2 regions of the Streptomyces vilmorinianum genome follow, and region 2 is predicted to be linked to the other one. Evidence: riboswitches for the same ligand, from Rfam matches in the RefSeq annotation. Region 2 holds a riboswitch; the other holds the start of a gene.
The links. Region 2 has a riboswitch for ZMP and ZTP ahead of FDM97_RS31055 (serine hydroxymethyltransferase). Riboswitches for the same ligand answer to the same signal wherever they lie in the genome.
Positions count from the first base shown of each region.

Region 1: linked by a shared signal. The riboswitch ahead of FDM97_RS19105 (bifunctional 5,10-methylenetetrahydrofolate dehydrogenase/5,10-methenyltetrahydrofolate cyclohydrolase) and the one ahead of FDM97_RS31055 (serine hydroxymethyltransferase) in region 2 are both predicted to bind ZMP and ZTP.

Region 1 is NZ_CP040244.1:4,059,352-4,062,746, reverse strand. Features, by position in the region: gene exaC (acetaldehyde dehydrogenase ExaC) at 1-367, opposite strand, end outside; gene FDM97_RS19110 (GAF domain-containing protein) at 413-1,735, opposite strand; ZMP/ZTP riboswitch at 1,828-1,934, shown strand; gene FDM97_RS19105 (bifunctional 5,10-methylenetetrahydrofolate dehydrogenase/5,10-methenyltetrahydrofolate cyclohydrolase) at 1,964-2,818, shown strand; gene FDM97_RS19100 (hypothetical protein) at 2,940-3,395, shown strand, end outside.
Region 2 is NZ_CP040244.1:6,706,135-6,709,529, forward strand. Features, by position in the region: gene FDM97_RS31050 (hypothetical protein) at 1-196, shown strand, start outside; gene FDM97_RS31055 (serine hydroxymethyltransferase) at 240-1,505, opposite strand; ZMP/ZTP riboswitch at 1,622-1,710, opposite strand; gene rocD (ornithine--oxo-acid transaminase) at 1,819-3,024, shown strand; gene FDM97_RS31065 (glutathionylspermidine synthase family protein) at 3,109-3,395, opposite strand, start outside.

The DNA.
Region 1 (3,395 bases), 2.6 Mb from region 2:
TGGCGAGCGGGATGTCGGCGGCCAGGGTCTCGCGGACCGGCTTGCCGTTCTCCCAGCTCTCCGCGACCGCCAGCTCCTCCAGATGCTCCTCCATCCGGGCCGCGATCCGGAGCAGCACCCCGGCGCGCTCGGCGGGCGCCGTACGGCCCCAGGCGGGGGCGGCGGCATGCGCCGCGTCGAGAGCCCGCTCCACGTCCTCCGCGGTGCCGCGGGCCACCTCGGTGAAGGGACGGCCGTCGATGGGGCTCGGGTTCTCGAAGTACCCGCCCCGGGCCGGGGCGACGTACTCACCGCCGATCCAGTGGTCGTAGCGGGCCTGGTACGACATCAGTGCGCCCTCGGTACCGGGTGCGGCGTAACGGGTCATGAAGATGGCCTCCCTCGGACCGCGCCGACCGTCCCTGGCCGGCGCTCACCGCCGAGTGTGGGAAGCGGGACGTTGCAACCCCGTTGCGCCCGCCGACAGTTCCGCGTCCAGGGCCTGCAACCGGGCCAGCACGGGGGCCAGCCCGGAAGCCGGCACCACCTCCGACAGCGCCCGCCACATCTCCACGTCGTCCTCGCCCCACGCGCTGTACGTCCAGTCCGCGAGGAGCGCCGGATCGCCCCGGTCCACCAGCGCCGCCCGCAGCCGGTCCGCGAGCCGCTCCCGCAGCCGTACGACCCCCGGCGCGCGGGAGCCGGGCAGCAACGGACCCGCGTACGCGCCCATGGCCGCCGACAGCGCGCCCGAACCGAGCCGCCGGTCCACCGCCGCGAAGTCCGCGTCCACCGCCGCGGCGAGTCGGTACGGGCGCGAGCGCAGCAGCTCCGCACCCAGCAGCCCGCGCAGCCGGGACAGCTCGGCCCGCAGCGTCACCGGGGTGACCGACTCGTCCTCGTACAGGAGCGTCAGGAGTTCGTCGCCGCTCACCCCCTCGGGGCGATGGGCGAGGACGACCAGGATCTCGCTGTGCCGCCGGCTCAGCCGCACGCCGCGCCCGGCCACGGTCAGCAGCGCCTCGTCGCGGCCCAGCGCCGCCAGCCGTACCCGGTCCGCGGCCGGCGCGGGCGCGAGCAGGGCCAGCTGCGACTCGGCCGCCCGCGCCACCGCCTGCACGAACGCCAGACTGTGCGGATGGGCCAGGCGGTCCCCACCCGTGATGTCGACCGCGCCGAGCAGCCGCCCGCTGTGCGGATCGTGTACGGGAGCGGCGGCACAGGTCCACGCCTGCACCGGCCGCTGGAAGTGCTCGGCGCTGAAGACCTGCACCGGACGGTCCACGGCGATCGCGGTCCCGGGCGCGTTGGTCCCGGCCACCGACTCCGACCACCGGGCGCCGGCGACGAAGTTCATCGCCCGCGCCCGCCGCAGAGTCCCCGGATGGCCCTCCACCCACAGCATCCGCCCCGCCGCGTCGCAGACCGCGAGAAGGTGCTCGCCGTCCGTCGCGTACGCGCCCATCAGCTCCCGGATCACCGGCATCGCGGCCGACAGAGGATGCTCCTCACGGTGCCCGGCGAGCTCCTCGTCGGCGAGCTCCACACAGGCCGCTCCGTCCGGGCTGACCCGGGCCCGCGCCGAGCGCCGCCACGAGTCGGCGACCAGCGGCCGCACCGGGGGAAGGTGCACCTGTCCGCCGCTGGTGAACGCCTCGTGCGCCCGGCGCAGTGCCCGGGGATCCGGTTCCGCTTCCGCCCAACCGTCGCTCAACTCGGCCTCCCCGACGAGGTCGTCCGTCCCGTTCGGGGTCATCGTGGTGCGCGTGGGAGCCGCCGACAAGCGTCCGGACACCGCGGCATATGCACCCTGTCCGGACACCGCCCCCAGGTGCTCACGTAGAGTGGGGCCCGGGCCGTGACTGGCGCTTGAGGTGGATCACCACCGGGGAGCGGCCCGGCGGACTCCGCGCACGCGCGCGGGACCGTCGCTGCCGTGCGCCTGGGCGATCACCCTGTCATCGACGACGCCCAGGAGTGGCCCATGTCCACCAGCACCGCCTCCCTCATGGACGGCACCGCGCTCGCCCGCCGCACGGTCGAGGAGACCGCCGCCCGTGCCGCCGAGATCACCCGCCGCACCGGCGTCACGCCCTGTCTCGCCACCGTGCTCGTCGGCGAGGACCCGGCCTCCGTCACGTACGTGAAGATGAAGCAGAACCGCTGCGCGAAGGCCGGAATCCGCTCCAGGCACGTCGAGCTGCCCGCGAGCACCACGACCGAGGAACTCGTCGCCGCGATCACCGCGCTCTCCCAGGACCCCGAGGTCCACGGCATCCTGCTGCAGCACCCCGTCGGACCGCACATCGACGAGCGCGCCGCCTTCGAGGCGATCGCCCCGGAGAAGGACGTGGACGGCGTCACCATGGCCTCCTTCGCGGCCATGGGCTTCGGCCTGCCCGGCTTCGTCTCCTGCACGCCCGGCGGCATCATGCGCCTGCTCGACGCGTACGACGTCCAGCTGAGCGGCAAGCGGGCCGTCGTCGTCGGCCGCTCCGCGATCCTCGGCAAGCCGGCCGGTCTGCTGCTGCTCGGCCGCGACGCCACCGTCACGTACTGCCACTCGCGTACCACCGAGCTCTCGTCCATCGTCCGCGAGGCCGACATCCTCGTGGCGGCCGTGGGCCGGCCCCGCTTCATCAAGGGCGAGGACATCAAGCCGGGCGCGGTCGTGATCGACGCCGGATACAACCCCGGCAACATCGGCGACGTCGACTTCGAGACGGCCGCCGAACGGGCGTCCCTGATCACCCCCGTACCCGGCGGAGTCGGCCCGATGACCATCGCCGTACTCCTCGCGCAGACCGTCGAGGGGGCGGAGCGCCAGCTCGGTCTCTAGCACAGTCAGGGGCGGCGAACGGCCCGTGGAGGACATGACTTTGTCACAGTTCTGTACGGGCCGTGCTTCAAGTCGCCTGCGAACCAGGGGAATCGGGCGTTCCCGGGTGACCCTGAGCATCATGTCCCCGCTCTCCGGCGAACTGTCGTCGTCCCTCCGGTACTTCCTCGTGCCGCTGCTCGTCCTCGTGGCGGTCGTCGTGGTCGCGAGCCTGTATGGGGACGGGGGCCGGCTCTGGGAGGGGGCGAAGCCCGGCCGGGCCGGAGTGAGCGTCGAGGTCGCGCCGGCCGGAGGCGAGAAGCTCGCGCCGCAGGGCGGGATCACGGCGCGGCCCACCACCTCCGGCACGGCCCCGTCGGCGCCCTCGACGTCCGCACCCGCCACTTCTGTACCCGCCACGTCCGTTCCGGCCGCGGCCGTGCCCTACCAGGAGCTCGCCGCGGGGGAGTGCTTCGACGTCGACCGGCGTGCGCCCGGAACCGTCGTACGGCGCGCCTGCCACCGGCCGCACGACGCCCAGGTCGTCGCCGTGGTCCGGCTGACCGGCGACCACCGCACCGATCAGGAGGTACGGGAC
Region 2 (3,395 bases):
CTGGTTCGCGACCCCGCATCTCCTGACGTTCCCGATGACGGACGCGAGCGGCTCGGTGTGGACCCACGCGGTCCGCACGGCGGGCCCCACGCTCCTCTGGACGAGGAACGGGGGCGCGCTCACGCTCCGGCTGGAGGGTGTGGCGGACCGGGAGGAGGCCCGCAGGACGGCGGAGTCGGCGGAGTCGGCCGGCTGACGCGGCCCGGCCGACCGGATCAGCGGGTTACCGGATCAGCGGATCAGACGGGCAGGCCCGGGGCCGGGAAGGCCGCCATGAGGTCCGCGACCTCCGCGCGGATCGTGAGGAGGGCGTCCTCGTCGCCCGCGCCCGCCGCGGCGACACCGCGGTCGATCCAGTCGGCGACCTGGGCCATGTGTTCCGTACCGAGGCCGCGAGAGGTGAGGGAGGGGGTGCCGATGCGGACGCCGGAGGGGTCGAAGGGCTTCCGGGGGTCGTAGGGGACGGTGTTGTAGTTGACGACGATCCCGGCCCGGTCGAGGGCCTTCGCGGCGACCTTGCCGGGGACCTCCTTGGGGGTGAGGTCCATGAGGATCAGGTGGTTGTCGGTGCCGCCGGAGACCAGGTCGAAGCCGCGGGCGAGCAGCGCCTCGGCGAGGGCCTTGGCGTTGGCGACGACCGCCTGGGCGTAGTCACGGAAGGAGGGCTGGGCCGCCTCGCGCAGGGCGACGGCGATGGCGGCGGTGGTCTGGTTGTGCGGGCCGCCCTGGAGGCCGGGGAAGACGGCCTTGTCGAGGGCCTTGGCGTGCTCCTCACGGGACATCAGCATCGCGCCGCGCGGGCCGCGCAGGGTCTTGTGGGTGGTCGTCGAGATGACGTCGACGTGCGGGACCGGGGAAGGGTGGGCGCCGCCCGCGATCAGGCCGGCGATGTGGGCGACGTCGGCGACGAGCACGGCCCCGGACTCGCGGGCGATCTCGCCGAAGGCGGCGAAGTCGATCGTGCGGGGCAGCGCGGTGCCACCGCAGAAGATCACCTTCGGGCGCTCCTTGAGGGCGAGCTCGCGGACCTGGTCGAAGTCGATGAGCCCGTTGTCCTTGCGTACGCCGTACTGCACGCCCCGGAACCACTTGCCGGTCGCGGAGACACCCCAGCCGTGGGTGAGGTGGCCGCCCATCGGCAGGGCCATGCCCATGACGGTGTCGCCGGGTTCGGCGAAGGCGAGGTAGATCGCGAGGTTGGCGGGGGAGCCGGAGTAGGGCTGGACGTTGGCGTGGTCGACGCCGAAGAGGCCCTTCGCGCGCTCGATGGCGAGGGTCTCGATCTGGTCGATGTTCTGCTGGCCCTCGTAGTAGCGGCGGCCGGGGTAGCCCTCGCTGTACTTGTTCTGCAGGACGGTGCCGGAGGCTTCCAGCACGGCCTGGGAGACGTAGTTCTCGCTGGGGATCAGCCGCAGCGTCTCGGCCTGCAGCCGCTCCTCGGCGCCGACGAGCGCGGCGAGTTCGGGGTCCGTGGCGGCGAGTGCGGGATGGGGGGTGGCGTTCATGGCGTTCCTCCGGGCGTATCGGCGGATCCCGGGGGTGCTGCTCGATGTGGAGGGGCGGCACCACGCGGGACGGGGTGGTCCCGTGGGGCGGCATCCACACGGGAACTGTCTCTTTCCCGCGATGCCCAGGCGGGCGGCATCTCGTGTTCTGCCGCGCACGGCTCCCCCGGGGTCGCTTCCCCGTACGCCAGTCGCCGTGCGTGTTTCCAGCCTAGCGGGCGCGCCGTCACCCAGGTTTCTTCGTCCATCATCCGAGCGACGATAAGAAAGGGGCCACACCCACCCCCTGGGCCGCAGGACGAACGGAGATCCCGTGTCGAGTACGCAAGACGCGATCGCTTCCGCGGAGGCGCACAGCGCGCACAACTACCACCCCCTGCCCGTCGTCGTCGCCTCGGCGGACGGGGCATGGATGACCGATGTCGAGGGGCGCCGCTATCTCGACATGCTCGCCGGATACTCGGCACTCAACTTCGGGCACGGCAACCGGCGGCTGATCGAGGCCGCGCGGGCGCAGCTGGAGCGGGTGACGCTCACGTCGAGGGCGTTCCACCACGACCGGTTCGCGGAGTTCTGCACGCGCCTCGCGGAGCTGTGCGGCAAGGACATGGTCCTGCCGATGAACACGGGCGCGGAGGCGGTCGAGACGGCCGTGAAGACCGCCCGGAAGTGGGGGTACGAGGTCAAGGGCGTGCCGGACGGGCACGCGAAGATCGTGGTCGCGGCGAACAACTTCCACGGCCGGACGACGACGATCGTCAGTTTCTCCACGGACCACGAGGCCCGCGACCACTACGGCCCGTACACGCCGGGCTTCGAGATCGTCCCGTACGGCGATCTGACGGCGATGGAGGCCGCGGTCACGGCCCACACGGTGGCGGTGCTCCTGGAGCCGATCCAGGGCGAGGCGGGCGTTCTGGTGCCGCCGGCCGGGTATCTGCGCGGGGTGCGGGAGTTGACCCGCGAGCGGAACGTGCTGTTCATGGCGGACGAGATCCAGTCGGGCCTCGGCCGGACCGGGCGGACCTTCGCGTGCGAGCACGAGGGCGTGGTCCCGGACGTGTACATCCTGGGCAAGGCGCTGGGCGGCGGCGTGATCCCGGTGTCGGCGGTGGTGGCGGACCGCGATGTGCTCGGGGTGTTCCGGCCGGGTGAGCACGGGTCGACGTTCGGCGGGAATCCGCTGGCGTGCGCGGTGGCCCTGGAGGTGATCGCGATGCTGCGCACCGGGGAGTACCAGCAGCGGGCGACCGAGCTGGGCGAGCATCTCCACGCCGAGCTGGGGCTGCTCGTGGGCGGGGGCGCGGTCGAGGCGGTGCGCGGGCGCGGCCTGTGGGCCGGTGTGGACATCGCGCCGTCCCGGGGCACGGGCCGGGAGATCTCGGAGAAGCTGATGGACCGGGGTGTGCTGGTGAAGGACACGCACGGTTCGACGATCCGGATCGCTCCTCCGCTGGTGATCAGCAAGGAGGACCTGGACTGGGGTCTGGAGCAGCTGCGGTCGGTGCTCTCGGACTGAGACCTGGACCGGGACCGGGACCGGTGGCAGGGGTCCGGGGTGCCCTTCTCGGGCGCCCCGGACCCGCACCGCCCCGGACCGGCTTCAGAGGATGACGTGCGGCAGGAAGCGGGCGTACTCGTCCGTGATCAGACCTGCCGACTCCCGGATCCCGAGCCCCGCCGCCTCGTCCTCGACGACCCACGCGCCGAGCACCACCCGGTTGCCGTCGAAGTCCGGCAGCGGGGCCAACTCCTGGTAGCAGCAGGGCTCTTCGCGTACGACGGCGGGAGCGCCCGGCTCATGGACCGTGACGCCCGCGCCCTCGCGGCCGAGGAGCGGCTTGGCGACGTAGCCGGGGCCCGTGTCCGCGGCCAGTTCGCGCGGGCCGT